One region of the Enterobacter sp. QK-SA4 genome, then DNA from elsewhere that is predicted to be linked to it. Evidence: predicted binding sites of a transcription regulator. Region 1 holds the regulator's gene; the other holds the start of a gene.

Evidence for each region. Region 1 encodes Fur, which represses iron uptake genes when iron is present. Its sites were predicted from a motif close to ATAATAATGAGAACNACTATCAA; they were not measured.
Region 2: zupT (zinc transporter ZupT) is a predicted target of Fur. The motif match lies at 5,688-5,710, and genes of this name have one in related genera.

What each region holds. Positions count from the first base shown of each region.
Region 1 is NZ_JBXFXH010000007.1:3,447,123-3,456,166, forward strand. It holds gene speC (ornithine decarboxylase) at 1-54, shown strand, start outside; gene potE (putrescine-ornithine antiporter) at 51-1,364, shown strand; gene pgm (phosphoglucomutase (alpha-D-glucose-1,6-bisphosphate-dependent)) at 1,508-3,148, opposite strand; gene seqA (replication initiation negative regulator SeqA) at 3,173-3,721, opposite strand; gene ybfF (esterase) at 3,905-4,678, shown strand; gene ybfE (LexA regulated protein) at 4,807-5,094, shown strand; gene fldA (flavodoxin FldA) at 5,250-5,780, shown strand; gene fur (ferric iron uptake transcriptional regulator) at 6,071-6,517, shown strand; gene chiQ (ChiQ/YbfN family lipoprotein) at 6,658-6,984, opposite strand; partial or broken gene chiP (chitoporin ChiP) at 7,032-8,429, opposite strand; gene glnS (glutamine--tRNA ligase) at 8,876-9,044, opposite strand, start outside.
Region 2 is NZ_JBXFXH010000007.1:715,502-724,545, forward strand. It holds gene glnE (bifunctional [glutamate--ammonia ligase]-adenylyl-L-tyrosine phosphorylase/[glutamate--ammonia-ligase] adenylyltransferase) at 1-1,957, shown strand, start outside; gene hldE (bifunctional D-glycero-beta-D-manno-heptose-7-phosphate kinase/D-glycero-beta-D-manno-heptose 1-phosphate adenylyltransferase HldE) at 1,998-3,428, shown strand; gene ubiK (ubiquinone biosynthesis accessory factor UbiK) at 3,543-3,839, opposite strand; FMN riboswitch at 3,959-4,109, shown strand; gene ribB (3,4-dihydroxy-2-butanone-4-phosphate synthase) at 4,216-4,869, shown strand; gene zupT (zinc transporter ZupT) at 4,902-5,675, opposite strand; gene ygiD (4,5-DOPA-extradiol-dioxygenase) at 5,872-6,660, shown strand; gene AC1VYI_RS05100 (glutathionylspermidine synthase family protein) at 6,753-7,913, opposite strand; gene AC1VYI_RS05105 (DUF1190 family protein) at 7,916-8,584, opposite strand; gene tolC (outer membrane channel protein TolC) at 8,774-9,044, opposite strand, start outside.

The DNA.
Region 1 (9,044 bases):
GTCATCAAACAACCCGCCGCTCAGCCCGCGCTGCTGAAAGGAGAGAAATTATGAGTAAGTCCAATAAGATGGGCGTGGTGCAGCTGACCATCCTCACCATGGTGAACATGATGGGCTCCGGGATTATCATGCTGCCCACCAAACTGGCAGAGGTGGGTACCATCTCTATCATCTCCTGGCTGGTGACGGCAGTCGGTTCAATGGCGCTGGCGTGGGCGTTCGCCAAGTGCGGGATGTTCAGCCGTAAGTCAGGCGGCATGGGCGGCTATGCCGAATACGCCTTTGGCAAGTCGGGCAACTTTATGGCCAACTACACCTACGGCGTGTCGCTGCTGATCGCCAACGTGGCGATTGCCATCTCCGCCGTGGGCTACGGTACGGAGCTGTTTGGCGCGACGCTCAGTCCTGTGCAAATTGGGCTGGCGACCATCGGGGTGCTATGGATCTGTACCGTGGCTAACTTTGGCGGCGCGCGTATCACCGGACAGCTCTCAAGCATCACCGTCTGGGGCGTGATTATCCCGGTTGTCGGCCTGTGCATCATCGGCTGGTTCTGGTTTAGCCCAACGCTCTACGCCAACTCCTGGAACCCGCACCATGTGCCGTTCTTTACCGCGGTCGGCTCTTCTATCGCCATGACGCTCTGGGCCTTCCTGGGTCTGGAATCCGCCTGCGCGAACGCGGAAGTGGTAGAGAATCCTGAAAAGAACGTGCCGATTGCGGTCCTCGGCGGCACGCTGGGCGCGGCGGTGATCTATATCGTCTCGACTAACGTGATTGCCGGGATTGTGCCAAACATGGATCTGGCAAACTCTACAGCGCCGTTTGGGCTGGCCTTCGCGCAGATGTTCACCCCGGAAGTCGGGAAGGTGATTATGGGGCTGATGGTGATGTCCTGCTGCGGTTCACTCCTCGGCTGGCAGTTCACCATCGCACAGGTGTTTAAATCCTCGGCTGATGAAGGTTACTTCCCAAAAATCTTCTCCCGCGTGACCAAAGCGGATGCGCCGGTGCAGGGCATGCTGGCGATTGTCATCTTCCAGAGTGGATTGTCGCTGATGACTATTAGCCCGTCGCTGAACAGCCAGTTCAACGTGCTGGTCAACCTGGCGGTGGTGACGAACATCATTCCGTATATTCTGTCGATGGCAGCGCTGGTGATCATCCAGAAGGTGGCGAAGGTGGATCCCCGCAAAGCGCGTGCGGCCAATATCGTGGCGCTGATTGGGGCAATCTACAGCTTCTATGCGCTCTACTCATCCGGCCAGGAAGCGATGCTCTACGGGGCAATGGTGACCTTTATGGGCTGGACGCTGTACGGTCTGGTGTCACCACGGTTTGAATTGAAGAATAAGCATAGTTAAAAAAAGCCCGGTGGCTCTAGCGCTTACCGGGCCTTCGAGGTCAAAGCAAAACGGCAACCCATGGGTTGCCGTTTTTAGTGTTTTCTCCCTCTCCCTATGGGAGAGGGCCGGGGTGAGGGCATCAGCCCGCACCAATACCGCACTTACGCGTTTTTCAGCACTTCGCTGACAATCTCTACCGCTTCTTTCTCAATCTGCTGACGGTGCTCAGCGCCGAGGAAGCTTTCGCAATAGATTTTGTACGCATCTTCCGTACCGGACGGACGCGCGGCGAACCAGCCATTCTCGGTCATCACTTTAAGACCACCAATGGATGCGCCGTTGCCCGGTGCCGCCGTCAGACGAGCAGTGATCGGATCGCCCGCCAGGGTGCTTGCGCTGACCATCTCAGGAGAGAGTTTGGACAGGGCCGCTTTCTGGGCTGACGTCGCGCCAGCCTGAATACGGTTATAGCTTGGTGCACCAAAGCGTGCCGCCAGGTCGTTGTAGTGTTCCTGCGGGTTCTTACCGGTGACAGCGGTGATTTCAGCCGCCAGCAGGCACATGATGATGCCGTCTTTATCGGTTGACCATGGCGTGCCGTCGAAACGCAGGAAAGATGCGCCCGCGCTCTCTTCACCGCCGAAGCCGAAGCTGCCGTCGTGCAGACCGTCAACGAACCATTTGAAGCCCACCGGCACTTCCACCAGCTTGCGGCCCAGCGCCTCGACCACGCGGTCGATCATCGCGGAGGAAACCAGCGTTTTACCGACGGCCACCTCTTTGCCCCACTGCGGGCGGTGCTGGAACAGATAGTTAATTGCAACAGCCAGATAGTGGTTCGGGTTCATCAGCCCGGCAGGGGTGACGATACCGTGACGGTCATAATCCGGGTCGTTAGCAAACGCCAGATCGAATTTATCACGCAGCGCCAGCAGGCCCGCCATCGCGCACTCGGAGGAGCAGTCCATACGGATCGCGCCGTCTTTGTCCAAGTGCATAAAGCGGAAGGTCTGATCGACGTGATCGTTCACGATGGTCAGATCCAGCTTGTAATGCTCGGCGATACGTTTCCAGTATTCGATACCGGAGCCGCCCAGCGGATCCACGCCCAGCTTCAGCCCGGCTTTCTGGATGGCCGCCATATCGACGATATCCGCCAGCCCTTCCACGAACGGCTGAACCAGATCCTGCTCTTTCACGTGACCGGACGCCATGGCAGCATCCAGAGAAATGCGCTTCACGCCTTTCAGACCGTCAGCCAGCAGCGCGTTCGCACGATCTTCCACCACTTTGGTGACGTTGGTATCGGCCGGGCCGCCGTTAGGCGGGTTGTATTTGATACCACCGTCTTCCGGCGGGTTGTGGGATGGCGTGATAACGATACCGTCAGCCAGCGCGCCACCTTTTTTGTTGTGCACCAGGATGGCGTTAGAGACCGCAGGGGTTGGGGTGAAGCCATTGTTCTCCTGAACAATCACGTCGACGCCGTTTGCCGCCAGCACTTCCACAACAGAGATGAACGCCGGTTCAGACAAGGCATGGGTATCTTTCCCCACGTAGCACGGACCGGTAACGCCGTTTTTAGCGCGCTCTTCCGCAATGGCCTGAGCAATGGCCAGAATGTGCGGTTCGTTAAAGCTGTGGCGCGCCGCGCTGCCGCGGTGACCGGATGTACCAAACTTCACTGCGTGTTCTGCGTTGCCCACGACCGGTTTCAGCACATAATACTGCGCGGTCAGCTGAGCGACGTTAATCAAATCGCTTTGTTGTGCAGGTTGGCCTGCACGGCTGTGATTTGCCATTACCGGGTCCTTCTGATGCAAGGGTTAAATTGTACCGCAAACCTTTTCAATCAATTCCGCCGGGAACTGCATGGACTGCATGATGTGTTCAATCATGCTGCACTTGCGGCCCGTATTGGTATTGGTGATCACCCAGTACGGGGTGCCAGGAACATGTTTGGGTTTGGTTTGATTGCCATTTTGCAGCAGCGTCTGCTCGTCGCCTGCGAAATAGACGCGAGTACGGCCGTGAAGCGACTCGGTCGCTTCAGCAAACGCTTTGTTATCCAGTGAGTAAAGTGTAGACAGCACCAGCATAAAGCGGTTAACGGCCTTTTTCTGCTCCGCGTATTCATCGGAGAGCAGCAGCTCGCGCATCGCGCGCACTTTATCTTTTGCCGGCGTCACGGCAGGTTTTGCTTGTGCAACAACGCTCGGCTGAGACACGACATCTTTGGTGACTGGGGTAGCAGGCTGTGAAGCGGCGGAAATTTTAAGCATGCGCCGTAAAATGTCGGACGCGCTCTCCCCGATATGCCGCGTCTGGCTGGCAATATACTGATAGAGTTCGTCATCAACTTCGATTGTTTTCATCTTAATCCAGTGCGATATCTTATCTGAATACAAGTCATTGGGATTATAAGGTCAAATCCCAACAGCGGATAGCGTCAAACCAGGTTGGCAGCAAAAGTCAGATTAAACTGGAACCTTGCAGCCGGGCGGCAGAATGGTCAACATGATACCCTAACCTGACATACGTAAAAAAAGAACTTTGCCATGAAATTGAATACCCGAGCGCAAACTGCACAATCGCCGAACAATAATTCTCCCATCGTACTGGTTCACGGGCTTTTTGGTAGTCTGGATAACCTGGGCGTGCTGGCGCGCGATCTGGTTACCGACCACGATATTTTACAGGTCGATATGCGCAATCATGGTCTTTCCGGGCGTTCCGACGAGATGACCTACGCGGCGATGGCGCAGGATCTGCTGGATACGCTGGATGCCCACGACCTGCAAAAGGTGACCCTCATCGGGCATTCAATGGGTGGCAAAGCGGTGATGGCCCTGACGGCACTGGCCCCGGACCGTATTAGCGGCCTGGTGGTGATTGACGTCGCGCCCGTGGATTATGACGTTCGCCGTCACGACGAGATTTTTGCCGCCATTAATGCGGTCACAGAAGCGGGTGTCGCGACGCGCCAACAGGCGGCTGCCGTCATGCGTGAGCATCTTAATGAAGAAGGCGTCGTTCAGTTCCTGCTGAAGTCGTTTGTTGACGGGCAATGGCGTTTTAACGTGCCGGTGCTCTGGGACCAGTACAATAACATCGTCGGCTGGGAAACCGTCCCCGCCTGGCCATACCCCACTCTCTTTATTCGCGGCGGCAACTCGCCTTACGTTACCGACGCGTACCGCGACACGCTGCTGGCCCAATTCCCGCAGGCTCGCGCCCACGTGATTGCCGGTGCAGGGCACTGGGTGCATGCGGAAAAACCGGATGCTGTGCTGCGCACCATTCGCCGCTATCTCGCTGATACTGCAAATTGATTAAAAAGAAAGCGACTGGAAGGCTGCAGGCGTCCAGTCGTTGGCGTGCCGTTTTTGGTGATGTATGATGGCGCGCTTATCGCCCGGGCATTAGCAGGGCGGCGTGTTTCCCCCGAAGTCTCAGAATCATGGCCAAAGAACAAACGGACCGTACGACACTAGATCTGTTCGCGAATGAGCGTCGCCCGGGACGACCCAAGACGAATCCGCTTTCGCGCGATGAACAGCTGCGTATCAATAAACGCAACCAGCTTAAACGCGATAAAAATCGTGGGCTTAAGCGTGTCGAACTGAAGCTCAACGCCGACGCGGTCGATGCACTTAATGAGCTGGCCGAGGCCCGAAATATCAGCCGTAGCGAGCTCATTGAAGAGATGCTGATCGCCCAGCTTGAGACGTTGCGCGGCCAGGCATAAGTCTGAAAATTCCCTTAATTACCCTTTTCATGTAGCACAGAGTGCAGTCCTGCGCGATAGCTGTTTCCGCAGGGTTGCCAGTTCTGCTATTATTGCCCTTATCCGTGGCCAAATTGCGCCACCATACTATTAAGTTTCAAGAGGTTATTTTACTCATGGCAATCATCGGCATTTTCTTTGGCAGTGATACCGGCAATACCGAAAATATCGCGAAAAACATTCAAAAACAGCTCGGTAAAGACGTTGCTGATGTGCATGACATCGCCAAGAGCAGCAAAGAAGATCTCGAAGGCTATGACATTCTGCTGCTGGGTATCCCAACCTGGTACTACGGTGAAGCCCAGTGCGACTGGGATGATTTCTTCCCGACGCTGGAAGAAGTGGACTTCAACGGTAAGCTGGTCGCCCTGTTTGGCTGTGGCGATCAGGAAGACTACGCCGAATACTTCTGTGACGCGCTGGGCACCATCCGCGATATCATTGAGCCGAACGGCGCGATTATCGTAGGCCACTGGCCGACCGCCGGTTACCACTTCGAAGCGTCTAAAGGCCTGGCCGATGACGATCATTTCGTGGGTCTGGCCATCGACGAAGACCGTCAGCCAGAGCTGACCGCAGAGCGCGTTGAGAAGTGGGTTAAGCAGATCCGTGAGGAACTGCACCTGGACGATATTCTGAACGCCTGATTTTATCGCGGCGCAGCGGCGGCTGCGCCCGTGCTCCAGGTCAAACCGATTAAATTAATCGCTACAATCTTTTAACTTTTTCGCCCAGACCTGTACAATGTCTCCCTGATAAAACGTGGTTTTCCATTGAGCAAGTTTGTTGGTGATACCACGTTTTTATAAGCATATTTTGCCTGAGACTTGCAGTTTTCATTTAGCCATGGCAGTTCTATAATGAGACGCATTATCCCGGGTGCATTTTCTGTCACTTCCTACAGAAGTGAATCGTTTAGCAACAGGACAGATTCCGCATGACTGACAACAATACCGCATTAAAGAAGGCTGGCCTGAAAGTTACGCTTCCTCGGTTAAAAATCCTTGAAGTGCTTCAGGGTCCAGACAATCACCATGTCAGTGCGGAAGACCTCTATAAACGTCTTATCGACATGGGTGAAGAGATCGGGCTGGCTACCGTCTATCGCGTGCTGAACCAGTTTGATGACGCGGGCATTGTTACCCGTCATAATTTCGAAGGCGGTAAATCTGTTTTCGAACTGACCCAGCAGCAGCACCACGATCACCTGATCTGCCTCGATTGCGGCAAGGTCATTGAATTCAGCGATGATTCCATTGAATCACGCCAGCGTGAAATCGCGGCGCGTCATGGCATCCGCCTGACGAACCACAGCCTGTATCTTTACGGTCACTGCGCTGAAGGCGACTGCCGCGAAGACGACCACGCGCACGACGCGAAATAATCAGTATTCATACTCTGAGCCAGCCGCAAGGTTGGCTTTTTTTTTGCCTGAAAAAGCCCGGTGGCGCTGCGCTTGCCGGGCCTACGGGCTATGACACCTTTGTAGGCCCGGCAAGCGCAGCGCCACCGGGCGTAAAGCACTTATTTATTGTTATTGCGTATCTCGTTCCAGATCTTATCGCAACGCTTCGCCACTTCCTGATCGTTACCGGTTTTACGCGCCTGGATACAGGCCTGGTAATCCATCACGCGGACGTTCTCCTGCGTCGCGAACTGCTCATGCGCTTTCTCTTTCTTCAGCACGTTCAGCACGCTCTGACAGGCTTGAATTTTCTCCGGCGATCCTTCCGCAGTATTTATGCAGGCGCTATACGCCTCCTTCAGACGGGAGTCCTCTTTCGGCGCCTGATTCTGAGCACACGCCACCAGCCCTGATGCCAGCAACGCGACGATTACGATTTTTTTCATCATGTACAGTCTCCATACCGGCGGGACTCAGCCCGCCGGTGCGTTCATCAGAAGATGGTGAATGGGGCAATAACCATGAATTTCACGTCACGTTCATCCTGGAAGATGTTGCCGTAACCGCCCGCATAGCTCGGGATATCGGAGTGGTTGTCATACTGAGTGAAGTGAAGTTTGAACATCGTGCCTTTCGCGCGGCCATCCTGCAGGGTATAGATAGCATCGAGGCTGTAGGAAGACTCTTTCAGGCGATAGTTGGGATCGTAGTATGCGTCCGGCGTGGCCATATCGGCAGGTTTTGCGTCCCAGGCGTAAGCGTAAGAGGCACCCACGGCCCAGCCCGGCAGGTTCCAGTTTTTCAGGTCATACATTGCGCCAAAGAAGACCGCTTTCTCACCGTCGGCGTTGAAGTCAGAGCGGTTATCCCACCAGATATCAAGACGACCGTTGGAGGAGGCGTAGGTCGGGGTCATACGCTGCAGGAAGTAGCCCTGCTGCCCTTCCGCCTTCACCCATGTGCCTTCCAGACGCAAATCAACCTGACCAACCTTATAGCCGAAGGTTAACGCCTGCAGCCACGCGGTGCCGTCATAAATGTCGTTGACGCCACCGTTGCTGACCTTGTCGCGCGTACCGTAGAACTGGTAGCTGGTGCTCAGCGGGCTACCCGCGACATCAAATTTGTAGCTGGCCTTGGCAAAATATTGATCGACATAGCCTTGTGCCTGACCGAATGCCGCTTCAAGCACCAGATCGTTTTTGAAGTCGTACTTCGCGCCCAGCGAGTGCAGGTAATCGACTTTGGTTTTTTTATCGTTCTAGTAGAACTTGTCCATTTCAATGTGCCACGGCGCTTTGTACTCGTTGGTCCACATATAGGAGAAGCTCAACGCCCCCGCATCACCGTAGTCAAAATTCGCCCCGGCTTCTGCACCCTGATAGGTACCCGGCATAAAGCTCCAGTGCGGCGCTAACAGAGTCTGACCGGTTGGCTGAATATAACCACCGCGCGCCCAAACCGGACCGTATTTAAATTTTGCAGCGGCTTTATAAAGGCTGATACCGCTCTTATCCCCGGACCAGTCTTCTTTATAGGCTTTGTTGCTGGAGGAGAAGGCAATTTCGTTCGGGTGGGCGCTGTCACCGTTTTCCGCCATTTCAATCGCGGTAAACGCAGCAATATCCAGACCGAACATATCCGCGGCATAGCCTGACTGGAAGTCCAGGTTGGCGTTCCAGGTGGAGTGAGAAAGGTTGGTTTTGTATTTGTCTTCGGTGACGTCTTTACGGTCACGTTCACGCTGCCAGTAATAAATACCGCCCGTGAGGGTAGAATCGTCGATGAAGCCTGCCGCTTTCGCCTCTGGTGTCACCACCAGGCCCGACATTGCTGTCACACCGGCAATAGCCAGCGCCAGCGCACTACGTTTGCCACTGAACGTACGCATAGATTATTCCTCTTTGACGAATTAAAACGCCTGAAGCGGCGTAAATAAAAAAGACCAAATGGTCAGGGGTAGTTTTAAATACCCTCGAATTAACTACCGTCTTTAGGTTATTTTTCGCGACGCGAATTATCAATGCTTTTTAGCGGGCAAAAGTCAGGATTATGACGAAGTGCACATAATTGGTAGTGATTTGTAACATTTGCAGAGAGGCGAGCAATGGCGGGGAATTATCAGGTATTTCAGTGGCTAGACGTGGATTATCTTTCCTTTTTTATCACCTTTTTGTTTTTCGTAATGACACAAACTTTTTTTAAAAAAATAAGTAGCACCTCATTGACCTGATATTTTTATCACACCTTTTTAGGCCCTGTCTTAATACCCTGATCGTTAAATAAAAAAACGCCGCATGGTGCGGCGTTTGTCTCTCATTGACCAGACCAGCAATATTATTCGCCGATCTTCGTCCAGGTATCACGCAGGCCTACGGTACGGTTGAATACCGGTTTTTCCGCCGTGCTGTAACGGCTGTCCAGGCAGAAGTAACCTTCACGTTCGAACTGGAACGCTTTGCCCGCTTCAGCGGCTTTCAGAGAAGGCTCCGCATAACCCTGCTTG
Region 2 (9,044 bases), 2.7 Mb from region 1:
GATGATCGCCCGTGAGGTGCGCCGGCGCGGGCTGAAGGACAACATCAAGCTCGGCGCGGGCGGCATCCGCGAAATTGAATTTATCGTCCAGGTCTTCCAGCTTATTCGCGGCGGCCGTGAGCCGTCCCTGCAGTCCCGCTCGCTGCTGCCGACCCTGAGCGCCATCGAGCAGCTGCACCTGCTTCCGGACGGCGATGCGCAAACCCTGCGCGAGGCCTATCTGTTTCTGCGCCGTCTGGAAAACCTGCTGCAAAGCATCAATGACGAACAGACCCAGACCCTGCCGGGCGATGACCTTAACCGGGCGCGCCTGGCCTGGGGCATGCGCGTGGACGACTGGGCCGCGTTAACCGAACGGCTGGATGCCCATATGGCAGGCGTGCGCCGCATCTTCAACGAGCTGATCGGTGATGACGAAAGTGAATCACCGGACGATGCGCTTTCCGAGCACTGGCGCGAGCTGTGGCAGGACGCGCTCCAGGAAGATGACACCACGCCGGTGCTGACGCACTTAACCGACGACGCGCGCCATCGCGTGGTGGCGCTGATCGCTGATTTCCGTCTTGAGCTGAACAAACGCGCCATCGGCCCGCGCGGCCGTCAGGTGCTGGATCACCTGATGCCGCACCTGCTGAGCGAGGTCTGCTCGCGGGCGGACGCGCCGGTGCCGCTGTCGCGCATGATGCCGCTGCTGAGCGGGATTATCACGCGTACCACCTATCTGGAGCTCCTGAGCGAGTTTCCGGGGGCGCTGAAACACCTGATTACGCTCTGCGCCGCGTCGCCGATGGTGGCCAACAAGCTGGCGCGTTACCCGCTGCTGCTGGATGAGCTGCTCGATCCGAACACGCTGTATCAGCCAACGGCGACGGATGCCTACCGGGACGAGCTGCGTCAGTATCTGCTGCGCGTGCCGGAAGAGGACGAAGAGCAACAGCTGGAGGCGCTGCGCCAGTTTAAGCAGGCGCAGATGCTGCGCGTGGCGGCGGCGGACATTGCCGGAACGCTGCCGGTGATGAAAGTGAGCGATCACTTAACCTGGCTGGCAGAGGCGATCATCGACGCGGTGGTCCATCAGGCGTGGGTGCAGATGGTGGCCCGCTACGGCCAGCCGAAACACCTGGCCGAACGTGAGGGACGAGGGTTTGCCGTGGTGGGTTACGGCAAGCTTGGCGGCTGGGAGCTGGGATACAGCTCCGATCTGGATTTAATCTTCCTGCACGACTGCCCGGTTGACGTAATGACCGACGGCGAGCGTGAAATTGACGGGCGTCAGTTCTACCTGCGCCTGGCGCAGCGCATCATGCACCTGTTCAGCACCCGCACCTCGTCGGGCATTTTGTATGAAGTGGATGCCCGTCTGCGTCCGTCCGGCGCGGCGGGCATGCTGGTGACCTCAACGGAATCCTTCGCCGATTACCAGAAGAATGAAGCCTGGACGTGGGAGCATCAGGCGCTGGTGCGCGCTCGCGTGGTGTATGGCGATCCGCAGCTCAAAACGCAGTTTGACGTCATCCGTAAGGACGTTATGACGACGGTGCGAGAGGGCGCCACATTACAAACAGAAGTGCGGGAAATGCGTGAGAAAATGCGCGCGCACCTCGGCAATAAACACCGCGATCGCTTTGATATTAAAGCCGACGAGGGCGGGATTACCGATATTGAGTTCATTACCCAGTATCTGGTGCTGCTGCACGCCCACGACAAGCCGAAGCTGACGCGCTGGTCCGATAACGTGCGCATTCTGGAGCTGCTGGCGCAAAATGACATCATGGACGAGCAGGAGGCGCAGGCTTTAACCCGCGCCTACACGACGCTTCGCGATGAGCTTCATCACCTGGCGCTGCAGGAGCAGCCGGGGCACGTGGCGCTGGACTGTTTTGCTCATGAACGTGCTCAGGTAACGGCCAGCTGGCAGAAGTGGCTGGTGGAACCGTGCGTAACAAATCAAGTGTGATATTATCGCGCGCAAATTGTGAATCTTTCTGGAGTCAGGAATGAAAGTAACACTGCCAGAGTTTGAACGTGCTGGGGTAATGGTTGTTGGGGATGTGATGCTGGATCGCTACTGGTATGGGCCTACCAGCCGCATCTCTCCGGAAGCACCGGTACCGGTGGTTAAGGTCGACACCATTGAAGAGCGTCCCGGCGGCGCGGCAAACGTGGCGATGAACATTGCCTCTCTGGGCGCGCAGTCGCGTCTGGTGGGCCTGACCGGCATCGACGATGCGGCGCGCGCGCTGAGCAAGTCGCTGGCGGACGTGAACGTGAAGTGCGACTTCGTCTCTGTTCCGACCCACCCGACCATCACCAAGCTGCGCGTGCTGTCGCGCAACCAGCAGCTGATCCGCCTCGACTTTGAAGAAGGGTTCGAAGGCGTTGATCCCGAGCCGCTGCACGAGCGTATCAACCAGGCGCTGGGCAATATCGGCGCGCTGGTACTGTCCGACTACGCTAAAGGCGCGCTGGCGAGCGTGCAAACGATGATTCAGCTGGCGCGTAAAGCCAGCGTGCCGGTGCTGATCGACCCGAAAGGGACCGACTTTGAGCGCTATCGCGGCGCGACGCTGCTGACGCCAAACCTCTCCGAGTTTGAAGCGGTGGCGGGCAAGTGCAAAACCGAGGAAGAGCTGGTTGAGCGCGGCATGAAGATCATTGCTGACTTTGAGCTGTCCGCGCTGCTGGTCACCCGCTCCGAGCAGGGGATGACGCTGCTGCAGCCGGGCAAAGCGCCGCTGCATATGCCAACCCAGGCGCAGGAGGTGTACGACGTGACCGGTGCCGGTGATACGGTGATCGGCGTGCTGGCGGCGACGCTGGCAGCAGGAAACTCGCTGGAAGAGGCGTGCTACTTCGCTAACGCCGCGGCGGGCGTGGTCGTCGGTAAACTCGGTACCTCAACCGTTTCGCCAATCGAGCTGGAAAACGCGGTGCGCGGTCGTGCGGATACCGGTTTTGGCGTCATGACCGAAGACGAGCTGAAGGTGGCCGTCGCCGCCGCGCGCAAGCGTGGTGAAAAAGTGGTGATGACCAACGGCGTGTTCGACATTCTGCACGCGGGTCACGTTTCGTATCTGGCGAACGCGCGCAAGCTGGGCGATCGCCTGATTGTGGCGGTTAACAGCGATGCATCGACGAAGCGCCTGAAGGGCGAAACGCGTCCGGTGAACCCGCTCGAGCAGCGCATGATTGTGCTCGGCGCGCTGGAAGCGGTGGACTGGGTGGTGTCGTTTGAAGAAGATACCCCGCAGCGCCTGATTGCAGGTATTCTGCCGGATCTGTTGGTCAAGGGCGGGGATTACAAGCCGGAGCAAATCGCGGGTAGCGAAGAGGTCTGGGCGAACGGCGGCGAGGTGATGGTGCTCAACTTTGAGGACGGGTGTTCAACCACCAACATCATCAAGAAGATCCAGAAGGACAGTCAGTAAAAAAACGGGCCAGCTGGCCCGTTTTTTTATGTCGGGTGGCGGCTGCGCCTTACCCGACCTACGCGTATATGTATGCCCGGTAAGCGAAGTGCCACCGGGCGATACAACCAGCACTTACTCCTGGTCGTCCACCGGTGGAATAGCCGGTGCCGGCTTCACTTCTTCCGGCGCATTGCGGTTTTCCAGCTCGGTCAGACGCTGTTCCAGCAGCGCCAGCTTCTCGCGGGTGCGCAGCAGAACCTGGGTCTGCACGTCAAACTCTTCGCGGCTGACTAAATCAAGGCGAACCAACTGCGCCTGCAGCGTCTGGCGGATTTTCTTTTCTACGTCATCACCAAATTCACGAATGCCTTTTGGCATAGACTCGTGAACCTGACGCGCGATCTGCTCAATTTTTTTCGGGTCAATCATTGGCGTTTCCCTTGATGGAAAAGTGTTAGTGTCCATTGTAGCGCGTCATGCCCGGGGTAAACAAAATTGTTTGATGCTTATGCATTGCCCAGGATAATCAATAGCGTTATAGTTATCTCGCTTATTCTCAGGGCGGGGCGAAATTCCCCACCGGCGGTAAATCAGCGTGACGCTGAAAGCCCGCGAGCGCTTTGGGTGAAAACTCAAAGGTCAGCAGATCCGGTGTAATTCCGGGGCCGACGGTTAGAGTCCGGATGGGAGAGAGTAACGATCAAGTCGGGCATGGGCCCGCTCACGTTATCTTTTTGCCGCTTATACGGCGCTCCTAAGACTGCCCTGATTCTGGTAACCATAATGTTAATGAGGTTTTTTTACCATGAATCAGACGCTACTTTCCTCTTTTGGCACTTCAACTCAACGTGTTGAACATGCACTGGATGCACTGCGCGAAGGCCGCGGTGTGATGGTGCTTGACGATGAAAACCGTGAAAACGAAGGCGACATGATTTTCGCCGCCGAAAACATGACCGTTGAACAGATGGCGCTGACCATCCGTCACGGCAGCGGCATCGTATGCCTGTGTATTAATGAAGATCGTCGTAAGCAGCTCGATCTGCCGATGATGGTCGAAAACAACACCAGCGCCTTTGGTACCGGTTTTACCGTGACCATTGAAGCGGCGCATGGCGTGACCACCGGTGTGTCTGCGGCTGACCGTCTGACCACCGTACGTGCAGCGATTGCTGATGGTGCCAAACCATCCGATCTGCACCGTCCTGGCCACGTCTTCCCACTGCGTGCACAGGCGGGCGGCGTGTTGACCCGCGGTGGTCACACCGAAGCGACGATCGACCTGGTGACGCTGGCTGGCTTCAAACCTGCTGGCGTGCTGTGCGAACTGACCAACGATGATGGCACCATGGCGCGCGCGCCGGAGTGCATCACTTTTGCCCGCCTGCACAACATGCCGGTGGTCACGATTGAAGATCTGGTTGAGTATCGTCAGGCGCACGAGCGCAAAGCCAGCTGAAAATAAAAACGCCGGGAAGTCCCGGCGTTTTTTTACCCGATTCCTGCAGTCTGCAGCAGAACCAGACTTAATCCCATCACCGACATTCCGCACAGCACGCCATAGCTGGGGTTGTTGTTAGGATCGATCTCCTTCGCCAGCGGCATCAGTTCATCCACCGAAAGCGCAACCATGATCCCGGCTACCGCGGCCATAATCGCCGCCATTACTACCGGAGAGACCAGGCTACCAAGGATCAGCCAGGCCAGTACGCCACCGAGGATTTCGGCCATCCCGGAAATGCCCGCCCAGAACACCGCAGTGCGTTTCGATCCCGTTGCGGCATACACGGGTCCGGCGACGGCCAGTCCTTCAGGAATATTGTGTAAGGCGACCGCCAGCGCGATGCCAAAGCCCATCTCAAGATTGCTGCTGGCCGTCACGTAGGTAGCGACCCCTTCAGGGAAGTTGTGCAGGCTGATGCCAAGCGTTAACAGCACGGCGGTACGCTTGATATTGCGCGGCATGGGCGTCACGTTTTTCTGCATTAAATCCTGCGGATGCGCGTGCGGTAGCATCCGATCGAGGGCAAAGTATCCCAGCAGGCCAAAGACAAACATGCCGTAGCCAAGCAGCGGAGACATGCCTTCTGTGCCCAACGCGGCAGGCAGCATCTCCATCAGGGAGATGAGCAGCATGATCCCGGCAGCAAAGCCCAGTGAGAAGGCCAGTACGCGGTTAGAGGGCTTTTGGCCGAGCACGCCGAGGAGCGCACCGATGAAGGTCGCGGCGCCCGCCAGTATGGTCAGGATCAAGGGGACTGACATGCATTGCTCCTTTTGATAATGATTATCATTAATATAAATGATTCATTTCTGGCAAAGCGAGGGTTAAAACCCGGCTTTACACATTCCTTACATTCAAATTTCCTGATGATGTTCTTCACGCTTATCTGCGTTCATCTTTGCCGGATTGCGCGTAATGTAGCACCATTAAATTGACACCTTCTGTAAGGATATCACCATGACTTCTTCCCGTATGCCAGCCCTGTTTTTAGGCCACGGTAGCCCAATGAACGTTCTGGAAGACAACGTCTATACCCGCGCCTGGCGTCATCTGGGCGAGACGTTGCCGCGTCCGAAAGCGATCGTGGTGGTGTCTGCGCACTGGTTTACCCGTGGGACAGGCGTGACCGCCATGGAAGCGCCAAAAACCATTCATGATTTTGGCGGCTTCCCGCAGGCGCTGTACGACACGCATTATCCGGCCCCCGGCTCGCCTGAGCTGGCGCAAAAGCTGGTAGAGTTGCTGGCACCTGTCCCTGTGACGCTGGATAAAGAAGCCTGGGGCTTTGACCATGGCTCCTGGGGCGTGCTGATTAAAATGTATCCTGACGCGGATATCCCGATGGTGCAGTTGAGCATCGACAGTACTAAACCGGCGGCCTGGCATCTGGAGATGGGGCGTAAGCTGGCAACCCTGCGTGATGAAGGCATCATGCTGGTGGCGAGCGGCAACGTGGTGCATAACCTGCGTACCGCACGCTGGCACGGTGAGAACACGCCGTACCCGTGGGCAACCTCTTTTAACGACTACGTCAAAGCGAACCTGACCTGGCAAGGCCCGGCTGAGGAGCATCCGCTGGTGAACTATCTGGATCACGAAGGCGGTTCGCTCTCTAACCCGACGCCGGAACACTTCCTGCCGCTGCTGTACGTTCTTGGCGCGTGGGATGGTCAGGAACCGGTGACGATCCCGGTCGACGGTATCGAGATGGGGAGTTTGAGTATGCTGTCGGTGCAGGTGGGATAATAAAAGCAAAACGGCAACCTCAGGTTGCCGTTTTTAGTGTTTGCACCCTCTCCCTGTGGGAGAGGGGCGGGGTGAGGGCATCAGGCTGCGGCCTATTCGACAAAAATGTGCGGATAAAACCGTGACAGATCCTGCGTGATCAGCGCGCGATCTTCGCGAATGCCAATCCCGGCCGGCAGATCGTTAATGAGCCAACTGCCAATCAGGGTATAGCTGTCGCCAAATTTCGGCAGCTGCCAGAACTCCTGGACGATCATCCCTTCTTCGCCGTATGGCCCTTCAACCGCTTCCAGCGTCTTGCCGTTTTCGATAATCGAGACGTTTGCCCCTTCGCGGGAGAAGATCGGCTTAACGACGTATTTCTCCATTTGCGGGTAATCATCTTCCGCAAAATAGGCTGGCAGCAGGTTCGGGTGGTTGGGGAACATCTCCCAGAGCATCGGCAGCAGGGCTTTGTTAGAGATGATGCTCTTCCAGGCCGGCTCCAGCCAGCGCACGCCAGCATCTTCCAGCTTGGTGGAAAACATCTCGCGCAGCATGTATTCCCACGGGTAGAGCTTGAACAGGTTGCTGATCACCTGGTCCTGCATATCCGTAAACTGACCTTTTTCACCCAGGCCGATATCCTCGATATAGAGGAATTCGGTCGCCACTTCCGCTTCGGCGGCGCAGTCCTGCAGATACTGAACCGTGCCACGGTCTTCTTCCGTGTCGCGGCAGCAGGCGAGATGGAGCAGGTTAAAGCCATGCTGTTCGCGCAGCTCGGCAAAACGCTCAATCAGCTTTTCCTGCAGGCTGTTAAACTGGTCGCTGCCTTCCGGCAGGTTTCCAGCATTGGCCTGGTCTTCCAGCCAGATCCACTGGAAGAACGCCGCTTCATACAGAGAGGTTGGCGTATCGGCGTTGTTTTCCAGCAGCTTAGGCTCGCCTTTGCCGTCCCACGCCAGATCCAGGCGAGAGTAAAGCGAAGGTTGATTCGTTTTCCACGACTGGCGCACAAAGCCCCAGGTGTGCTTCGGAACGCGGAACTTTGCCATCAGCTCGTCGCTGTCGATGACCTTTTCCACGACCTTCAGGCACATCTGGTGCAGCTCGGCCGTCACCTCTTCCAGTTTTTCCACCTGGGCCAGCGTGAGCTTGTAATAGGCGTCTTCACACCAGTACGGCTCGCCGTACATGGTGTGGAAGTTAAAACCGTACTCTGTGGCTTTTTCGCGCCAGTCCGGGCGCTCGGTGATACTGACTCGTTCCATGATCAGCCGCCCATTGAGCGAGTAGAGGAGGTGCCTGTCGCACTACGCTGCATGCTGGTCTGCTTCGCCACAGATTCACCAAACCCGCCGCGGGTGATGGTGCTGGTCGTCGCAGGCTTCGGCGCCATCGCCGTTTTCGGTACGGTCACGGTGCGGCCAGGGGTCGCTGCGCCGTAGCCTTTGCCGCTGGCATCGGTATATTGACCGTAAGCCGGGCTGGCCGGGTTTTTCGAGCTAAACAGCGGCTGCTGCTGGTAGCCCGCACCGCCGCCCATCAGGCGACCCATCATGTAGCCTGCCATCAGCGGCATCCAGAAGCTGCCGCTGGACTGCGCCTGAGCCTGATTTTCAGGTGCGGTGCCGGCCTGAGCCGGTGCCTGCTGGCACTGACCTTCACCAAACTCCGCCACGCAGTCTTCGCGTGAGGCATATTTCGGCGCGGTACGTTCCGCTTCTTTCAGCGCGCTGGTGTAGGCCGTTTTACATTCGGCCGCTTTACCAGTGGCGGCAGAGCAGTCGTCCGCGTTTTGATACAGCGAAACCGTTTCGTCATTTTTCTCACAGCCTGCCAGCATAAAGACAGCCGTGACCGCCAGCGCAACAGGGGTGAGGTGACGCGCGTTCCAGCTCTTACGGAACGAAGCGTGATTTATAGATTTTGTCCGTTTCATCTTTGTCTTCCAGGACCCAGTGGTAATAACGCTCAGGATAGAGGATGAGTGGTTGAAAATGAAGCGAAGAGGGGCGGAATCAGGGGGATCTTTACGTTGGCTTACGTTCGGATGTGATTCAGATGCGCCCTCTCCCTGTGGGAGAGGGCGGGGCGAGGGCATCAGGCCGCAGTGGACCTGATGACACTCTTAGTTACGGAACGGATTATTGCCTTTGCTGGCGGATGTAGTGGTACGCGCAGCGGCCGGCTGTGCCGCTGGGGTGTTGCTGTTAGCGTTGAAGTTATCAACCGCGGCAACCTGCTCCGGGTTCTCCGGTGCAACGCTGTCCGGAGAGGTGGAGACCGGTTTGCCCAGCGCGCTGTTCAGCATCTGCAGATCTTGCTCGTTCAGCGTACCCAAAGCCTGTTTGATGTTCAGCTGGTTAATCAGGTACTGGTAACGCGCGCTTGAGAGCTGC